Regions from separate parts of the Enterobacter cloacae complex sp. genome, predicted to be linked through region 2. Evidence: predicted binding sites of a transcription regulator. Region 2 holds the regulator's gene; each other region holds the start of a gene.
The links. Region 2 encodes Fur, which represses iron uptake genes when iron is present. Its sites were predicted from a motif close to ATAATAATGAGAACNACTATCAA; they were not measured.
Positions count from the first base shown of each region.

Region 1: the regulator Fur is predicted to act here: its motif matches at 1,720-1,742, upstream of exbB (tol-pal system-associated acyl-CoA thioesterase).
Region 3: the regulator Fur is predicted to act here: its motif matches at 1,788-1,810, upstream of feoA (ferrous iron transporter A).

Region 1 is NZ_LT991957.1:1,264,042-1,268,287, reverse strand. Features, by position in the region: gene yghB (DedA family general envelope maintenance protein YghB) at 1-222, opposite strand, end outside; gene metC (cystathionine beta-lyase) at 365-1,552, opposite strand; gene exbB (tol-pal system-associated acyl-CoA thioesterase) at 1,803-2,534, shown strand; gene exbD (TonB system transport protein ExbD) at 2,539-2,964, shown strand; gene DBR02_RS06390 (cytoplasmic protein) at 3,057-3,485, opposite strand; gene DBR02_RS06385 (hypothetical protein) at 3,487-3,891, opposite strand; gene DBR02_RS06380 (ESA_00282 family adhesion-associated protein) at 3,994-4,246, shown strand, end outside.
Region 2 is NZ_LT991957.1:3,448,887-3,453,132, reverse strand. Features, by position in the region: gene ybfF (esterase) at 1-562, shown strand, start outside; gene ybfE (LexA regulated protein) at 691-978, shown strand; gene fldA (flavodoxin FldA) at 1,134-1,664, shown strand; gene fur (ferric iron uptake transcriptional regulator) at 1,956-2,402, shown strand; gene chiQ (ChiQ/YbfN family lipoprotein) at 2,495-2,821, opposite strand; gene chiP (chitoporin ChiP) at 2,869-4,246, opposite strand, start outside.
Region 3 is NZ_LT991957.1:1,714,334-1,718,579, forward strand. Features, by position in the region: gene DBR02_RS08745 (Tex family protein) at 1-1,531, shown strand, start outside; gene feoA (ferrous iron transporter A) at 1,851-2,078, shown strand; gene feoB (Fe(2+) transporter permease subunit FeoB) at 2,109-4,246, shown strand, end outside.

The DNA of each region.
Region 1 (4,246 bases), 2.2 Mb from region 2:
GATCACCATTGTCGGTGCGAAGTCCATCACGCCCTTGCCGATTAACGCCCCTGCGAGCAGAAGCAGGCTGTCTCCGGGTAAAAATGAGGCTGGCAGTAGTCCATTTTCCAGAAACAGCGTCGCGAACATCACGAAATAGACAATCCCGACGACATGCGGGTCCGCCAGCGCGGCAAAATCGTGTTGCCAGAGCGCCGTGATGATATTTTGAATAACAGCCATGGACTTTCCTGTGGAACAGCAGATATAACGCTATTGTACTCCCAAATTTGCCTGTCGGGGTTGATCGCAGGCGCATCTCATACAGACTTTTCCACTTGCGGTGTTCAGAATGGCTTCCGGGGAGTACATTTCAGCCAGCACTTTACACGATGCGCTCAAACCCTGCCGATAAATCCGCAATTAAATCGTCCACATTTTCCAGCCCGATATGCAGGCGGATTAAGGTCCCCTCAAAGTCCACCTCGCCGCCCGGGCGCAGGGCCGCAATCTGCTCCGGCTGGTTAGGCAGGATCAGCGATTCAAATCCACCCCAGGAATAGGCCATGCTGAAGAGGGTAAAGTGATCCAGATAGCGCGCCAGCTCGGCGTCATTCAGGCGCTTTTTAAGAACAAATGAGAACAGCCCGCTGCTGCCCGTAAAGTCACGTTGCCAGTATTCGTGGCCTTTGCTGCCCGGCAGCGCCGGATGGTTAACGCGCTCCACCTGCGGATGCAGCGCCAGCCACTGGGCAATTTGCAGGCTGCTTTCGTGGTGCTGACGCAGACGCACGCCGAGCGTACGGATGCCCCGGCTGGTCATGTAGGCGGTATCGGCATCCACCATCTGACCCATCAGGTAGGCGTTTTCACGCAGTTGATCCCAGCAGCGGGCGTTAGCTACCGCCGTACCGATCATGCCGTCGGAATGGCCAATCAGATATTTGGTCGCCGCCTGTATGGAGATATCAATATCAAAGTCCAGCGCTTTAAACAGCACGCCTGCCGCCCAGGTATTGTCGATCATGATAATCGCTTCCGGCGCGATACTGCGCACCGCGTTCACGATGGCCGGGACGTCATGCACTTCCATGGTGATGGAGCCGGGAGATTCCAGGAACACCACGCGCGTGTTCGGCTGAACAAGCCCGGTAATGCCTGACCCAATCAGCGGATCGAACCAGCTGGTGGTGACGCCGAGCTTGCTGAGAATTTTGGTGCAGAAGTCCTGGCTTGGCTCGTAGGCGGTATTGGTCATCAGGACGTGGTCGCCCTGTTCCACAAACGCCAGAATGGTATTGGCGACCGCCGCCGCGCCGCACGGGAACAGCGCGCAGCCCGCGCCGCCCTCCAGTTCGCACATGGCTTCCTGCAACGAGAAATGGGTTAGTGTGCCGCGACGACCGTAAAACAGCCCGCCCTTCGCGCGATTACGCGTGGCGATTTTTTTATCCTCGACGGTATCAAACACCAGCGAGGAGGCGCGCTGGATCACGCTGTTGACGGAGCCCTGGGTGTATTTCTTACTGCGTCCTGCCTGCACCAGCGTGGTCTCAAGCTGCTTTTTAGTCATGTTCGCTAACCCTATTTTTATACGTCTGGACGTCCAGACTACCATGATTGTCAGAATGTGCATCCGGATGCTTATCGAATAAGCAGAAAATATTATTAAAAATACGCATAAAAAATTTTTACTGCGTAAGCGCAAGGAAAGTGAGCGAAAATTACGGCACTATGTAAATACTAATGAGAACTACTATCAATTCGACGACGTTTTGATATTATTACGTTCAGATTTGTGATTTGCGTCCTGGAGATACAGAGTGGGTAATAATTTGATGCAGACGGATCTTTCCGTTTGGGGCATGTACCATCATGCTGACATCGTAGTTAAGATTGTGATGATCGGCCTGATTCTGGCGTCCGTGATCACCTGGGCTATCTTCTTCAGCAAGAGCGCCGAACTTCTTTCACAAAAACGTCGCCTCAAGCGTGAGCAGAAGCAGCTGGCAGAAGCCCGCTCTCTGGATCAGGCTTCTGATATCACCTCATCCTTCCATGCGAAAAGCCTGACTACCCTGTTAGTGAATGAAGCTCAGAACGAGCTGGAACTCTCCGCAGGCAGTGAAGATAACGAAGGCATTAAAGAGCGTACCGGGTTCCGTCTGGAGCGTCGCGTTGCAGCCGTAGGCCGTCATATGGGCCGCGGTAACGGCTACCTGGCAACTATCGGCGCCATCTCCCCGTTCGTCGGCCTGTTTGGTACCGTCTGGGGCATCATGAACAGCTTTATCGGTATCGCCCAGACGCAGACCACTAACCTTGCGGTCGTCGCGCCGGGTATCGCAGAAGCGCTGCTGGCAACGGCTATCGGTCTGGTTGCCGCTATCCCGGCGGTGGTTATCTATAACATCTTTGCGCGCATGATTGGCAGTTACAAAGCCACGCTGGGCGACGTTGCCGCGCAGGTTCTGCTGCTGCAAAGCCGCGACCTGGACCTGAACGCCAGCGCCGTTAAGCCGGTGCATGCGGCCTCCAAACTGCGCGTAGGTTGATTGTATGGCAATGCGTCTTAATGAAAATCTGGACGATAACGGTGAAATGCATGAGATCAACGTGACGCCGTTTATCGACGTCATGCTGGTTCTGCTGATTATCTTTATGGTTGCCGCGCCGCTGGCGACGGTGGACGTAAAAGTGAATCTGCCTGCATCCTCCAGCCAGCCGCAGCCGCGTCCGGAAAAGCCTATCTACCTGTCGGTGAAGGCTGATAAATCCATGTTCCTGGGCAACGATCCGGTGACGGATGCCTCGGTTATTCCGGCGCTGGACCAGCTAACCGGCGGCAAGAAAGACACCACCGTTTTCTTCCGCGCGGATAAAACCGTCGATTACGAAACCATGATGAAGGTAATGGACACGCTGCATCAGGCGGGTTACCTGAAGATTGGTCTGGTCGGCGAAGAGAAAGCGGCCGCGAAGTAAAACGATGGCTTTTGCCGCCTTCCGTGCCGGGTGGCGGCTTCGCCTTACCCGGCCTACAATCTCAGGCTAGCGCCGCCGGGCGAACCACGTTGTCAGCAGTCGGAAGATGTTGTTGACGCCTCTTCATCGAGCGCCACGCAGGTGACGTTTGATGTGCGATAGTTGCCTTCCGAGAGTTTACGGGTCAGGCGCAGGGTGGCGGTTTCGCGTGCCAGCAGGTACTGATAGCTCGCCTCCAGCCGCCCGAGGATCTTCTCCTTAAGCTCAGGGTGCTGTTCGATAATGGCGTTCATCACCGCGCCGTAAATTTCCTCTTTGACCTGCAAGGCATAAATCTCCCGGCGGTTCTGCCATTTCAGGCGCACCAGCGTGGCCGGAATTGAAATTAAATCCTGCGTAATTCGCGTCATCTCGTCATTTTTTATCTTTTTGAGGGCGTCGAGATTTTGCTTTAAGATAAATTCATCGCTTTTCTTATCATCTAAAGTCAAATAAACGTTATTACCGGTATCATTATTCACGTTAATCTTCCCCCAGCTGATAAAAAATGGGATTGTTTTTTTCACGCGTAATTAAATTAAGCCAAATTTCATTGCCCGCTTCATTTATTTGCTGCGTTTTCTCGGCCATTATTTGACTTAAAGTCTGGGCATCTATTTCCCCTTCGGCCTGTAAATCATTCAGCAGATGAACCAGAGCTTCAATCTTGATGGCCCGAAATAAACGTTCTTTTAAATGGCGATCATGCTCTTCCAGCACCATATTACGAGATTTGCCGGTGCGCGAAACACCAATTAATATGTCGGCTTCGTAGTCGGAGAGTTTTCTTTTTCCTTGAGTGAAATTCGCCTCTTTATCTGCTTCCGTCGAAGGCTGTTCCACAGGCGTAATGTGGTACTTTGCCGGGACAATATTGTCGGGCAGCATTTTAATTTCCTTTAATTTCAAAAGGGTGGGGTTGGAAAAAGGGTGAGATTCGTTGACAATAACATGAGGCAATTTTAAAATCAAAAAAAATGGAGCCTACCCATGAACAGCATTTTCTTTACGGTCATAACGTTACTATTACTGACCGCTGGCGTGCTTTTATTGATGCAAGAGTTTAATAAAACGAAAGTGTCAAAAGACGTCAGTGAACCGCCACCGCCTGAATTGATGTCCAAAGAGGAGGGGGAAGATCATTTCTCCGTATTGATGAACGCCGTGACGCCGGTGTGGTACTGGCGGGTGAATCACGAATATATCGATTTTCTTCATGCGACAATTAAGCGGATGAAAATGT
Region 2 (4,246 bases):
GCTTGATACACTCGATGCGAATAATATTCAGAAAGCGACGCTCATCGGGCATTCAATGGGCGGTAAAGCGGTGATGGCGCTCACCGCGCTGGCCCCCGAGCGGATTTCCGGGCTGGTGGTCATTGACGTTGCGCCCGTCAATTACGACGTTCGCCGTCACGATGAGATTTTCGCTGCCATCAACGCCGTGACGGCGTCAGGCGTCTCCACACGCCAGCAGGCGGCTGCCGTTATGCGCGAGCATCTCGATGAAGAAGGCGTGGTGCAGTTTCTGCTGAAATCATTTGTCGACGGACAATGGCGCTTTAACGTTCCGGTCCTGTGGGATCAGTATTCGCATATTGTGGGCTGGGAAACCGTCCCCGCCTGGCCGCACCCTACCCTCTTCATTCGTGGCGGCAACTCTCCTTACGTTACTGATGCGTACCGTGACGCGCTGCTGGCGCAATTCCCGCAGGCACGCGCTCACGTCATTGCCGGTGCCGGGCACTGGGTACATGCAGAAAAACCTGACGCCGTCCTGCGCGCCATTCGCCGCTATCTCACTGATACCGCGAATTGATTAAAAAGCCAGCGACCGGAAGACGACGGGCTTCCAGTCGTTGGCGTGTGGATTTGGGTGATGTATGATGGCGCGCTTATCGCCCGGGCATTAGCAGGGCGGCGTGTATCCCCCGAAGTCTCAGAATCATGGCCAAAGAACAAACGGACCGTACGACACTAGATCTGTTCGCGAATGAGCGTCGACCGGGACGACCGAAAACGAATCCGCTTTCGCGCGATGAACAGCTGCGTATCAATAAACGCAACCAGCTTAAACGCGATAAAAATCGTGGGCTTAAGCGTGTCGAACTGAAGCTGAATGCCGATGCCGTCGATGCGCTTAACGCGTTAGCTGACGCGCGCAACATAAGCCGCAGCGAACTGATCGAAGAGATGCTGATCGCCCAGCTTGAGACGTTACGCGGCAAGGCGTGAGTCAGAAAATCCTCAATATTACCTTTTTCATGTAGCACAGAGTGCAGTCCTGCGTGATAGCTGTTTCCGCAGGGTTGTCTGTTCTGCTATTATTGCCCTTATCCGTGGACAATTTGCGCCACCATACCATTAAGTTTCAAGAGGTTATTTTACTCATGGCAATCATCGGCATTTTCTTTGGCAGTGATACCGGCAATACTGAAAATATCGCAAAAAACATTCAAAAACAGCTCGGTAAAGACGTTGCTGATGTGCATGACATCGCCAAGAGCAGCAAAGAAGATCTCGAGGGCTATGACATCCTGCTGCTGGGCATCCCGACCTGGTACTACGGTGAAGCCCAGTGTGACTGGGACGATTTCTTCCCGACGCTGGAAGAAGTTGACTTCAACGGCAAGCTGGTTGCCCTGTTCGGCTGCGGCGATCAGGAAGATTATGCGGAGTATTTCTGTGATGCGCTGGGCACCATTCGCGACATCATTGAGCCACGCGGCGCGGCGATCGTCGGTCACTGGCCAACGGCGGGCTATCACTTCGAGGCTTCTAAAGGTCTGGCAGATGACGAGCACTTCGTTGGCCTGGCCATTGACGAAGACCGCCAGCCAGAGCTGACCGCTGAGCGCGTAGAGAAATGGGTTAAGCAGGTTCGCGAAGAGTTGAACTTGGACGATATCCTTAACGCCTGATATCCCTGCGGCGCAGCTCCGGTTGCGCCCGTTTTCCAGGTAAAACCGATTAAATTAATTGCTACAAACTTTTAACTTTTTCGCTCAGACCTGTACAATATCCCCCTGGTAAAAAGTGGGTGCCATCGAACAAGTTTATTGGTGATACCACGTTTTTATAAGCATACTTTGCTTGAGACTTGCAGTTTTCATTTAGGCATGGCAGTTCTATAATGAGACGCATTATCCCAAGTGCATTTTCTGTCACTTCTTCTTTTGAAGTGAATCGTTTAGCAACAGGACAGATTCCGCATGACTGACAACAATACCGCATTAAAGAAAGCTGGCCTGAAAGTAACGCTTCCTCGGTTAAAAATCCTTGAAGTGCTTCAGGGGCCAGACAATCACCATGTCAGTGCGGAAGACCTTTACAAGCGTCTTATCGATATGGGTGAAGAGATTGGGCTGGCAACCGTCTATCGTGTGCTGAACCAGTTTGACGACGCGGGCATTGTTACTCGTCATAATTTCGAAGGCGGCAAGTCCGTGTTCGAACTGACTCAGCAGCACCACCACGATCACCTGATCTGCCTCGACTGTGGCAAGGTCATTGAATTTAGCGATGATTCCATTGAATCACGCCAGCGTGAAATCGCCGCCCGTCATGGCATCCGCCTGACTAACCACAGCCTGTACCTGTATGGTCACTGCGCTGAAGGGGATTGCCGCGAAAATGAACATGCGCACGACGCAAAATAAGTGAGTGTTCATACTCTGAGCCAGCCGTGAGGTTGGCTTTTTTTTTGCCTGAAAAAAGCCCGGTGACACTGCGCCACCGGGCGTAAAGCAACTTATTTATTGTTATTGCGTATCTCGTTCCAGATCTTATCGCAACGCTTCGCCACTTCCTGATCGTTACCGGTTTTACGCGCCTGAATGCAGGCCTGGTAATCCATCACGCGAACGTTTTCCTGCGTGGCGAATTGCTCATGGGCTTTGTCTTTTTTCAGCACGTTCAGCACGCTTTGACAGGCCTCAATCTTCTCAGGAGAACCCTGTGCGGTATTGATGCACGCGCTGTAGGCCTCTTTCAGACGGGAGTCCTCTTTCGGCGCCTGATCCTGCACGCATGCCACCAGCCCGAAGGCCAGCAACGCAACGATTACCCTTTTATTCATCATGTTCAGTCTCCATAACGGCGGGACACCGCCCGCCGCAGCATTCATCAGAAGATGGTAAATGGCGCAATGACCATGAATTTCACGTCACGTTCATCCTGGAAGATGTTGCCGTAGCCGCCCGCGTAGCTCGGGATATCGGAGTGGTTGTCATACTGGGTGAAGTGCAGTTTGAACATCGTGCCTTTCGCACGGCCCTCCTGAAGGGTGTAAATCGCATCCAGGCTGTATGAAGACTCTTTCAGACGGTAGTTTGGATCGTAGTACGCGTCTGGCGTTGCCATATCCCCGGGCTTCGCATCCCAGGCGTACGCGTAGGATGCTCCCACTGCCCATCCGGGCAGGTTCCAGTTTTTCAGGTCATACATTGCGCCGAAGAAGACCGCCTTTTCGCCGTCGGCGTTAAAGTCAGAGCGGTTATCCCACCAGATATCCAGACGACCGTTAGAGGAGGCGTAGGTAGGCGTCATACGTTGCAGGAAGTAACCCTGCTGCCCTTCGGCCTTAACCCACGTCCCTTCCAGGCGTAAATCAACCTGGCCGACCTTGTAGCCGAAGGTCAGCGCCTGCAACCATGCGGTACCGTCATAGATATCATTTACGCTGCCATCGCTGACCTTATCGCGCGTGCCGTAGAACTGATAGCTGGTACTCAGCGGGCTACCTGCGATATCAAATTTATAGCTGGCCTTAGCAAAGTACTGATCGATATAGCCTTCAGCCTGACCGAACGCCGCTTCCAGCACCAGATCGTTTTTAAAGTCATACTTCGCGCCAAGAGAGTGGAGATACTCGACTTTGGTTTTTTTATCGTTCTGGTAGAACTTGTCCATCTCAATGTGCCACGGCGCTTTGTACTCGTTGGTCCACATATAGGAGAAGCTCAACGCCCCCGCATCGCCGTAGTCAAAATTAGCGCCGGCTTCCGCCCCCTGATAGGTACCTGGCATAAAGCTCCAGTGCGGCGCTAACAGCGTTTGTCCTGTTGGCTGGATATACCCCCCGCGCGCCCAGACCGGACCATATTTGAATTTTGCCGCCGCTTTATAGAGGCTGATACCGCTTTTATCGCCGGACCAGTCTTCGTCGTAGGCTTTATTGCTGGAGGAGAACGCAATTTCGTTCGGGTGGCCGCTGTCGCCATTTTCGGCCATTTCAATTGCGGTGAAAGCAGCAATATCAATCCCGAACATATCGGCGGCATATCCCGACTGGAAATCCAGGTTGGCGTTCCAGGTCGAGTGAGAAAGGTTGGTTTTGTATTTATTTTCAGTGACGTCTTTACGGTCACGCTCACGCTGCCAGTAATAAATACCGCCCGTGAGGGTGGAATCTTCAATGAAGCCTGCTGCTTTTGCCTCTGGCGCAATCACCAGGCCCGACATTGCTGTCACACCGGCGATAGCCAGCGCCAGCGCACTACGT
Region 3 (4,246 bases), 1.7 Mb from region 2:
CAACGCCCCGGCGGACAGCTGGCGCAAAGGCGTGGTGAGCTGGACCTGGCGCATTAAGGTGCTGATGCACCTCGAAACCGAGCTGATGGGCACCGTGCGCGAGCGCGCCGAAGACGAAGCGATCAACGTCTTCGCCCGTAACCTGCACGACCTGCTGATGGCCGCCCCCGCTGGCCTGCGCGCTACCATGGGGCTCGATCCGGGTCTGCGTACCGGCGTGAAGGTGGCGGTCGTTGACGGCACCGGCAAGCTGGTCGCCACCGACACCATTTACCCGCACACCGGCCAGGCGGCTAAGGCGGCGACGGTCGTGGCGGCGCTGTGTGAAAAATATAACGTCGAGCTGGTCGCCATCGGTAACGGTACGGCGTCCCGCGAAACCGAGCGTTTCTATCTTGACGTGCAGAAGCAGTTCCCGAAAGTGACGGCGCAGAAGGTGATCGTCAGCGAGGCGGGGGCATCGGTCTATTCCGCCTCAGAGCTGGCGGCGCAGGAGTTCCCTGACCTGGACGTTTCCCTGCGCGGCGCGGTCTCTATCGCCCGTCGTTTACAGGATCCGCTGGCGGAGCTGGTGAAGATCGACCCGAAATCCATTGGCGTGGGCCAGTATCAGCACGACGTGAGCCAGACGCAGCTGGCGCGCAAGCTGGATGCGGTGGTGGAAGACTGCGTTAACGCCGTCGGCGTGGACCTGAACACCGCTTCCGTGCCCCTGCTGACCCGCGTGGCAGGCCTGACCCGCATGATGGCGCAGAATATCGTCGCCTGGCGCGATGAGAACGGTCAGTTCCAGAACCGCCAGCAACTGCTGAAGGTGAGCCGCCTCGGGCCGAAAGCGTTTGAGCAGTGCGCGGGCTTCCTGCGCATCAACCACGGCGATAACCCGCTGGATGCCTCCACCGTTCACCCGGAAGCGTACCCGGTCGTTGAGCGTATTCTGGCCGCCACCCAGCAGGCGCTGAAAGACCTGATGGGCGACAGCAGCGCGCTGCGTAACCTGAAGGCGATGGATTTCACCGACGAACAGTTCGGCGTGCCGACGGTGACCGACATCATCAAAGAGCTGGAAAAACCGGGCCGCGATCCGCGTCCTGAGTTCAAAACCGCGACCTTTGCTGACGGCGTGGAAACCATGAATGACCTGCTCCCGGGCATGGTGCTGGAAGGTGCGGTGACCAACGTGACCAACTTCGGCGCGTTTGTGGATATCGGCGTGCATCAGGATGGTCTGGTGCATATCTCTTCCCTCGCCGATAAGTTCGTTGAAGATCCGCACACCGTGGTCAAAGCGGGCGACATCGTGAAGGTGAAAGTGCTGGAAGTGGATCTCCAGCGCAAGCGTATCGCCCTGACCATGCGTCTGGACGAGCAGCCGGGCGACACTAGCGCGCGCCGTGGCGGTAATGGCGGTGGCCGTGAACAGCAGCGCCCTACAGCGAAAGCCGCGAAGCCACGCGGACGCGACGCACAGCCGACGGGCAACAGCGCGATGATGGATGCGCTGGCAGCGGCAATGGGTAAGAAACGCTAAATCTGTAAATGCCCGGTGGCGCTACGCTTACCGGGCCAACGATTTTGTAGGCCGGGCAAATGCAGTGCCGCCCGGCAAGCAGGCCGCAGGAAATTAAAATAAATATGGTGTATCCATATTTAAACCACTATTTATCACTCCGTTAACAAAATACATTTATTCTTCCCTTTCGGTACTTCCGCAAATATTGAGCAAGGTCAATCCGACCGCAAAATAATACGCTTAACAACATCCCGTCACATTTTTATTATTGCTGATAAAAACTATTCTCATTATCATCGCAGTGTAGATTATTTAACCTCTCGTGGAATCAGGCGCTATGCAATTCACTCCAGACAGTGCGTGGAAAATTATCGGTTTTACCCGTGAGATAAGCCCGGCCTATCGGCAGAAGCTGCTGTCACTGGGTATGCTACCCGGCTCATCATTCCAGGTGGTGCGCGTCGCGCCGTTGGGCGACCCCATTCATATCGAAACCCGACGCGTTAATCTGGTTCTGCGAAAAAAAGATCTCGCATTAATTGAAGTTGAATCTTTATCCCGTTAACAAGCCAGCGGTTTCAGTGAGTCTACTACAATGAAAAAATTAACTATTGGCTTAATTGGCAATCCTAATTCCGGCAAGACAACCTTATTTAATCAGCTAACCGGCGCGCGCCAGCGCGTGGGAAATTGGGCAGGCGTAACGGTTGAACGCAAAGAAGGCCAGTTCACCACGACGGATAACCAGGTCACGCTGGTTGATTTACCGGGAACTTATTCCCTCACTACGATTTCCTCCCAGACCTCTCTCGATGAGCAAATTGCCTGCCACTATATTCTGAGCGGCGACGCGGATATGCTCATCAACGTGGTGGATGCTTCCAACCTCGAGCGCAATCTGTATCTCACGTTACAGCTGCTGGAGCTGGGTATTCCCTGCATCGTGGCACTCAACATGCTCGACATCGCGGAAAAGCAAAAGCTGCGCATCGACGTTGACGCCCTCTCCGCCCGTCTGGGCTGCCCGGTGGTTCCGCTGGTTTCTACCCGCGCGCGCGGCATTGACGCCCTGAAGCTGGCGATTGACCGCCACGCGGGCAATGCCGACGTCGAGCTGGTGCACTACGCCCAGCCGCTGCTGCGCGAAGCCAGACAACTGGCGCAGGAGATGGACAACACCATGCCCGCCAGACAGCGTCTGTGGCTTGGCCTGCAAATGCTGGAAGGCGATATCTATAGCCGCGCCTACGCAGGCGATGCGGCGGATAAGCTGGACGTTGCGCTGGCTCGCCTGAGCGACGAGCTGGATGACCCGGCCCTGCACATTGCCGATGCGCGCTATCAGGCCATCGCCGCGATCTGTGACGTGGTCAGTAATGCCTTAACCGCTGAACCGAGCCGCTTCACCGCCGCCGTGGATAAGATTGTGCTCAACCGCTTCCTCGGTTTGCCGATCTTTTTACTGGTGATGTACGTGATGTTCCTGCTCGCCATTAACATCGGCGGCGCATTACAACCTATCTTTGATGGCGGCTCTGTTGCTATCTTCGTGCACGGCATTCAGTGGCTGGGCTATACCCTCCACTTCCCGGAATGGCTGACTATCTTCCTTGCGCAGGGGATCGGCGGCGGGATCAACACCGTCCTCCCGCTGGTGCCGCAAATCGGCATGATGTACCTGTTCCTCTCCTTCCTTGAGGATTCCGGCTACATGGCGCGCGCGGCCTTCGTGATGGACCGCCTGATGCAGGCGCTGGGGCTGCCGGGTAAATCGTTCGTGCCGCTGATTGTCGGCTTCGGCTGTAACGTGCCGTCCGTGATGGGCGCGCGTACGCTGGATGCACCGCGCGAACGCCTGATGACCATCATGATGGCGCCGTTCATGTCCTGCGGCGCGCGTCTGGCGATCTTCGCGGTCTTTGCCGCGGCGTTCTTTGGTCAGGAAGGGGCGCTGGCCGTCTTCTCCCTGTATGTGCTGGGTATTGTGATGGCGATCCTCACCGGCCTGATGCTGAAGCACACCATCATGCGCGGCGAAGCGTCGCCGTTCGTGATGGAGCTGCCGGTGTATCACGTTCCGCACCTGAAAAGTCTGGTCATACAGACATGGCAGCGCCTGAAGGGCTTCGTTCTGCGCGCCGGTAAGGTGATTGTTATCGTCAGCATTTTCCTGAGTGCCCTGAACAGCTTCACCCTGAGCGGCCAGGCGGCGGACAACATTAACGATTCCGCCCTCGCCTCCGTCAGCCGGATCATTACGCCGGTCTTCAAACCGATTGGCGTTCAGGAAGACAACTGGCAGGCAACCGTGGGCCTGTTCACCGGCGCGATGGCGAAAGAGGTGGTGGTCGGCACCCTGAACACGCTCTACACCGCTGAGAATATCCAGGAAGAGGAGTTTAATCCGGCGGCGTTCCACCTCGGCGATGAACTGCTCGGCGCGGTGGAAGAGACCTGGCAGAGCCTGAAAGATACCTTCAGCCTGAGCGTGCTGGCGAACCCGATTGAAGCCAGCAAAGGCGACGGCGAAATGGCGACCGGGGCAATGGGCGTGATGGGCCAGAAATTTGGCAGCGCGTCAGCGGCCTACAGCTACCTGATCTTCGTCCTGCTCTATATTCCGTGCATCTCGGTGATGGGCGCCATTGCCCGCGAGTCCAGCCGCGGCTGGATGGGCTTCTCCATCCTCTGGGGGCTAAACATTGCCTACTCGCTGGCGACCGTGTTTTATCA